Regions from separate parts of the Streptosporangium sp. DT93 genome, predicted to be linked through region 2. Evidence: riboswitches for the same ligand, from Rfam matches in the RefSeq annotation. Region 2 holds a riboswitch; each other region holds the start of a gene.
The links. A riboswitch is a leader RNA that binds a small molecule or an ion and turns the genes downstream of it on or off. The one in region 2 is predicted to bind cyclic di-AMP.
Positions count from the first base shown of each region.

Region 1 (2,193 bases), on a different contig from region 2:
CGAAGAACATCGAGGCCGCGTCGACGTGGCAGTAGTCGGTCCGGACGTCGGGATACTCCTGGCCGACCCTCGCGAAGGTGCGGGCCCACAGGTCGCCGGCGTAGGTGAGCACGTTGGTCTTGTGGACCAGCGTCAGCTTCCTGCGGGGGCGCGACAGGGCCTTGTCGAAGGCGTAGCGCACCACGCGCTCGACGCCGTACGCGGTGTTGAGCGACTCCTGGGTGGCGATCTCGTGCGGGGTGCCGTGGCGCATCACGCCACCGGCGCCGGCGTAGGGCCCCTCGGTCCCCTCGCGGACGACGACCATGTCGATGTCCTCCGGCCGGGCCCTGCCCAGGGGGGTCTCCACGCCGGGGAAGAGCTTGACCGGCCGCAGGTTCACGTAGTGGTCGAGCCGGAAGCGGAGCTTGAGCAGCAGGTCGCGCTCCAGCACGCCCGGGGGCACGCTGGGGTCGCCGACCGCGCCGAGCAGGATCGCGTCGTACCCGCGCAGCTCCTCCAGGACGCCGGCGGGCAGCGTCTCGCCGGTCTCGTGGTAGCGCTTGGCGCCGAGATCGTAGGTGGTGGTCTCCACCTTCGTGCCGACGGCTTCGAGGACCTTCAGCCCTTCGGTGACGACCTCGACCCCGATCCCGTCCCCGGGGATGACCGCCAGGCGGATGTTACGCGAATCCATGCCGTCACCCTACCGGGCCGTCTCGATGCTTGAACACCGGTCTCATTCCTCGGACAGATTTTCCATCCGAGCGACTTTTGATCGTTTTGCCCATTTTTAGTCTATATTGACCGTTTCATGGTGTTTGGTTATGGTCCTCATCGTTCAGATTCATGCCTAATTCGTCCGGATCATCCTTATCGATGCGGACGAAGCCGGGGAACCACTCTTGCCGGGATCCGTCCGGGCCCGGGAATCCCGCTCCTGACCGGAGCGCGTTCCCGTACGCCCGGCAGGTCCCTCGGGGCGAGTCGGCGCGCTCCCGCGCCGTAGGGCGGCCTCCACGCCCGAGCCCGACAGCTCACCCGGCCGGCCCCATGGAAGGAACGAACGATTCTGTACGGCACAGTCTGCTCTCGCGTCGCGTCCGTGCTCGTCGCCGGGACCGCGGTGCTCGCGACCCCGGCCGCGGCCCACGCCGTGACACCGGCCGCCTCGCCCCTGCCCGCCCCCGGGCCCGCCGCGCTCGGCATGCCCGCCCTGAGGGGAGCGCTGAGGGCCGCGTCCCTGCGTCCCGCCTGGCAGAAGGCCCTGAGCTGGGCGATGTCCAAGCGCGGCACGCCCTACTCCTGGGGCGGCACCGGCCGCGGCGGCTTCGACTGCTCGGGGCTGATGCTCCGCGCCTACGAGGCGGCCGGCATCACGCTGCCCCGCGTGTCCTCCGACCAGTACGAGGCGTTCTCCGCGAAGATCGCCTGGAAGGATCTGAGACCGGGGGACCTGGTCTTCTTCAGCGGCCTCGGGCACGTCGGAATGATCACGAAGCCCGGGTACATGGTGCACGCCCCGCGCAGCGGGGACGTGGTCAAGGAGGAGCGGCTGAGCTCCTGGCGGCGCGCCGCCTTCGCCGGCGGGGTGCGCCCCGACCCCGAGGGGGTCGAACTGGCCGAGCGCATCGAGCGCGCGGCCGGACCCCTCGCCGGCGGATGACCCCCGGCCCGTCACGGGACCCGGTGGCGGACGACCCGCCGTCCGTCATCGGCGGACGACGCCGTCTCCCACCTCGTGCGGCGCCGTTCGCCGCCGGCGGGTGACCCCGCCCGTCCGCCCGTCAGCCGCGGGTGGGCGAGCCGCCGTTGTCGCGGCGGTCCAGAGCGGTCTGGAGGGCGTCGACCGCCTCGTTCTCGTTCTCGTCCGGGCGGTTCCAGGCATACATCTCGTACATGGCGGATCTCGTCTCGGTCGCGTGTGAGCGGTGAAGGTGGCCGAGACTCCGGTCAGGACTCGGACCGGGCCCGATGCCGCGGTCCGGGTCACGGACCGGCGGACGGAGGGTTCACAACCGGCGAGGGCCACGGACACCGTGGCGGGCCGCCGGCCTGCCCCTGTCAGGCCCCGCCGCGGCGGGTGAACGGTACGAACACCCGTCGCATCTCCGTTCAGGGTACCCGGCACCGCGGGGAGCGTCTCGCCCCGCGTACACACTTCTCACATGCCGAGACGGCGGACGGGTGCCCGCCGGGCCCGGTCCCAGTGGG
Region 1 is NZ_JBNCLF010000003.1:372,288-374,480, forward strand. Features, by position in the region: gene ACLQ2R_RS09550 (3-isopropylmalate dehydrogenase) at 1-676, opposite strand, end outside; cyclic di-AMP (ydaO/yuaA leader) riboswitch at 820-1,045, shown strand; gene ACLQ2R_RS09555 (C40 family peptidase) at 1,085-1,645, shown strand.
Region 1: linked by a shared signal. The riboswitch ahead of ACLQ2R_RS09555 (C40 family peptidase) and the one ahead of ACLQ2R_RS31575 (hypothetical protein) in region 2 are both predicted to bind cyclic di-AMP.

Region 2 (2,193 bases):
ACCCGGTAACGGACCCGGCCATGGACCGGCCGGGAAGCGGGTCGCGAGCCGGGTCACCGGACCGGGTCACCAGACGACGGCGCCCGGCTCCCGCACGGTCCATCCGGGGGCCGAGAGGGCGTCGGCCGTGACCTTGGGCTTGGCGGACGACGACGCCGGGGCGGCGCTCAGGCGCTCGGTCTCGACGGGCTTCTGCGGGCGCCCGGACTTGGCCAGCACGGTCTGGGGCGGCGCGGCCGGGTTGGCGTCCTTGCGACCCCAGGCGCCGGTGGAGAAGGCCACGGGGTGGTTCTTCCTGCCCACGCCGTCGCCCCATCGGGTGATGACGTACTCGACGTCGATGTGACCCATGCCGCCGTTGCCGTCCACGCCGAGCGTTCCGGTGTTGAACGTGCCGCCGGTCAGGTCGGCGAAGGTCTTGGCGTCGAGGTCGAGCATGATGCCCCGGTTGGAGGGCACTCCGGGACCGCGGTCGCCGACGAAGAACTTGGCCCGCTTGCCCTTGTAGAGGATGTAGCCCTCGGTGAGCAGCGGCCAGCTCGGACTGGCGATCATGCCCTTCTGCATCGGCCTGCCACTGGCCGGCAGGCCGGTGTCACCGGCGCGGCCCGAGGAGTCGTCCCAGAAGTAGGAGGCCGTGGTGGATCCGTGGAGCAGGACGGCCTCGACGCCGTCCTCGGGGCCGGCCACCGCGGGGGCGGTGGCGGCGAAGCCGGGGCTGAGGGGCGTCGCCGAGGCGACACCGGCGGAGGCCAGCACGCTCACCCCGGCGAGGGTGGCGGCGGCCAGGCGGTTTCTGCACGTGCCGAAAGAAAGACGCATGGGGGAAAGGCTCTTTCGCGAGGGAACGGGGCTACCGCGTGCGACACGCCGAAAAGGGGTGCACGGGTGATGGCGCGCTCATCGGAATGGGGACGTAACCGGATGAATCCAGTCGTTACGTAGAGCGCTACCGGGAGGTGCCGCGATCAGGCGCGGCGCGAAAGCTGTGGGGGACGGGGGGCGGGGGAAGGCTTCAGGGGGTCGGCGCGGACAGGGGGTGCACCGACGCGGTGACGCGGTCATCCATGAGGGGGTCTCCTCTCCATCTCGTCTACCGGGTTAGCTGACGGGTTCGGGCGGTGGAGTTGCCCTACCGCCGCATGTTCTCGGCGGATTCACCCCGGAAATTGGGTCCCCGGTTCCCGTGGCCCTGAGGGCTCTCGGGATTCGACGCCGGCCGATCGCTCCCTCTTGTGAAGGGCGGGTCACCGGCCGATAACAGGGGACACTACCCACCTAAACCAGACAAAGCAAAGCAAAGGCCACGAAAACCCTATAAGATCTACCTAGTTGGCAAAAAGTCCCCTAAAGCACTCAACATCTGGGTTCGCTCCAGCGCACGCCTCGTCGGCCCGCACCCCCGTGCGGCACGGGGATGCCGGGCATGCCGGGAACGGCGGACGCGGCAGGGGCACGGTAAAGGCACGGCGGGAACGGCAGGCGTGCGGCGGGGACGACCGGGACGGCACCCATGACCACGCGTGACGAGGGCGGCGGGGCCTCCGGCCCGTCCGGCGGCTCAGTCCCACCAGAACGACCAGGCGTTCCTGCCCTTGATCTGCTCGGCGTAGTCGATGAGGGTCCCCGCGCCCTGGACGATGCTGTCGGGGCAGAACGTCCAGTGCTCCGCGGCGACCTGCAGGGCGTGCTCGAAGGTCGTCGGCGGGGCCGCCACGCTGACGTCGAGGGTGTTGAACCCCATCCCCACCACCCGCACCCCGAACCTGTCCTCCCAGCTCCGCACGACGGCCGCGAGCGGGACCATCCACTCGTTGTGGTTCAGCGCGCCCTGCCAGCCCATGACGGCGAGGGCGTCGGCCCCGCGCTCGACCGCGACGAGCCCGAGCGGCGTCCTGCGCTCGGCCACCAGCCCCGCGTACCAGTCGGCGACCACCCCGGGGTCGGCGGCGGGCCTGCCGGCCGGCGCCGGGCCGGGGCACTCGGGGCCGAAGGGGTCGAGCAGTTCGAGCTGGTCGACGTGGGCCCTGGAGATCCAGTCGGACCACACCTCGGCCATGAACGCGTCCACGCGGTAGTTGTCGATCTCGGCGGCCGCGTCAGGGGCGATCTGACCTGCCGACCAGGGCTGGACGGAGTCCTCCAGCAGCACCGGCCACAATCCCGACCGCCCGTGCTCGGCCCGCAGCCGCG
Region 2 is NZ_JBNCLF010000019.1:3,824-6,016, reverse strand. Features, by position in the region: gene ACLQ2R_RS31575 (hypothetical protein) at 67-822, opposite strand; cyclic di-AMP (ydaO/yuaA leader) riboswitch at 1,076-1,225, opposite strand; gene ACLQ2R_RS31570 (DUF4253 domain-containing protein) at 1,562-2,193, opposite strand, start outside.

Region 3 (2,193 bases), on a different contig from region 2:
GGCCGTCCCGTCCCGGAGGAAGCGCGGAGGCGTCCCCGATCCGGGGGGAGCGCGAGATCGCCCCCGGCTCGGAGACGGTGCGGGGCCGTCCTTCCGCCCGGGAAGGCCGGACGGCCCGGCGGTCAGCCGGCGACGCGTACGCCTCCCACGAAGGGCCGGTTGTCGATCGTGGTGATGTGGATCACGTCACCGGTCCTGGGCGCGTGGACCATCAGGCCCGCGCCGATGTAGATCCCGACGTGGTGCAGGTCGGAGTAGAAGAAGACCAGGTCGCCGGGGCGCAGCTGGCTCCTGGAGACGCGGGTGCCCGCGGTCCACTGGTCACCGGTGTAGTGCGGCAGGCTGATCCCGACCTTCTGGTAGGCCCACATGACCAGGCCGGAGCAGTCGAAGGAGTTGGGCCCCTCGGCACCCCAGACGTACGGCTTGAGCTGCTGGGTCAGCGCCCAGCGGGCGGCCTCGGCACCCTTGCCGGCGCCCACGATGGGCGCGTCGACCTTCACCCGGGCGCCCCGGTTGCCGACGGCCTGCGAGCGCACCTCCTTGAACAGGTCGCTCTCCACCCGCGCGACCAGCCGCTCGATCCTGGTGCGCTTGGTGTCGATCTCCGTCAGCAGCTTCTTGACCTCGGAGGTCCTGGCCTTGGCGCCGGCCTGGGCCCGCTCCGCGGACTCGATCGCCCGCGCCACCTGGGCGACCTCCTCGCTCTGGCGCTGCTGCAGGGCGTAGGTGGTGGTGGCCTGGTCGAGGAAGGCGTCGGGGTCGGTCGTCTGGGTGAGCGCGAGACCGGAGTTCAGGCCGCCCGACATGTAGCTGCTCTGCGCCAGCAGCGCGGCCTTGGCCCGGCGTGACTCCAGCTCGGACTCGCTGGTGGCGAGGGTCTTCTCGGCGCTGTCCGCGGCCCGCTGGGCCTGCTTGAGCTTGACCCGCTCGCCGTTGTACTGCTCGGCGAGCGTCTCGATCTCGTTGTGCAGCTTCTCGGCCTGCTCGGCCAGTTGCTTGAGGCTGGGCTCCGGGTCGGCGGTGGCCGCGACCAGGGGGGTGCCCAGCGTGAGAGTGGCGAACGCCAGGCCGATGACCGCCATGCGGCGGCGGAGCCCTCGCGGCGCGCGTCGTGGACGGCGGGCGTCGCCACCCGCTCGGTCTCCTCCGCGGTCGCGCGTGCGCTTCACCAATGGACTCCTCTCCTCGGCCGCCTACCGGGTTAGCTGACGGGTTCGGGCCGGAGGCAGCCCTACCGGGTGCGCCGGTGGCACTCGGATTCACCCCAGGGACACGGTGGGTCCCCGGTTCTTCCCTGCGGAAGATTCGGCGGGTCAGGCTCTTTCACATGTCTGACATCGAGCACGGAGATTAGTCGACCCGTGGTTCCTGCTCAACCAGAACCCTGAATTCAGTAGAGGTTCCGCAACTGAAATGTCACGGGCGGATCACATCTCACAATGATCACTGTTGCCTTTGCGCGGCCTTTGCCTGGTGCTTCACCAGGCCCTCGGGGGTCGGCCCAGCTCCGGAACCGTACCAAAGATGAAATGGGCCACACCACGGCACCCCCGTGCCCAGTGTGGTAATGCCACTACCAAGGGTCATGGGGGAGGGGTGGTGCGTGAGTTAGGGATGAGCCGTAATTGGAGGTCGGCGGGCGACGTACGCTGATCGGTCATGGAGCAGGTTGCGGAACAGTCTGCGGCGCCGGTCGTGCACACCCCCGCCGAGACCGGGCGCGGGGCCGGGCACGAGTCGGGACACGAGGCGGGGTGCGAGGTCGGGCACGCGACCGGACGGGCGAACGGACGCGAGTCCGTACGCGGGAACGGCTCCCGGGACGGCGCGGAACGGGACGGCAGCGAGCAGGACGGCGAGGAGCGGGGCGATTCGTCCATGGTCGCGGAGGCCGCCGAGATCACCGTCCGGCGTGCCCGCACCCCGGACGTCCGCGCCATCAGGCGCCTCGTCGACACCTACGGCGGCGCGGGGCCGCGTCTGCTGGAGAAGGCCACCGTCACGCTGTACGAGGACGTCCAGGAGTTCTGGGTCGCCACCGACGGGCAGGGAGAGGTGGTCGGCTGCGGGGCGTTGCACGTCCTCTGGGAGGATCTGGCCGAGATCCGCACCGTCGCGGTCGATCCGGCCCGCCGGGGGGCCGGGATCGGGCACCGGATCGTCTCCGCGCTGCTGCGCACCGCGGTCGAT
Region 3 is NZ_JBNCLF010000016.1:63,617-65,809, forward strand. Features, by position in the region: gene ACLQ2R_RS29130 (NlpC/P60 family protein) at 123-1,085, opposite strand; cyclic di-AMP (ydaO/yuaA leader) riboswitch at 1,178-1,324, opposite strand; gene ACLQ2R_RS29135 (amino-acid N-acetyltransferase) at 1,882-2,193, shown strand, end outside.
Region 3: linked by a shared signal. The riboswitch ahead of ACLQ2R_RS29130 (NlpC/P60 family protein) and the one ahead of ACLQ2R_RS31575 (hypothetical protein) in region 2 are both predicted to bind cyclic di-AMP.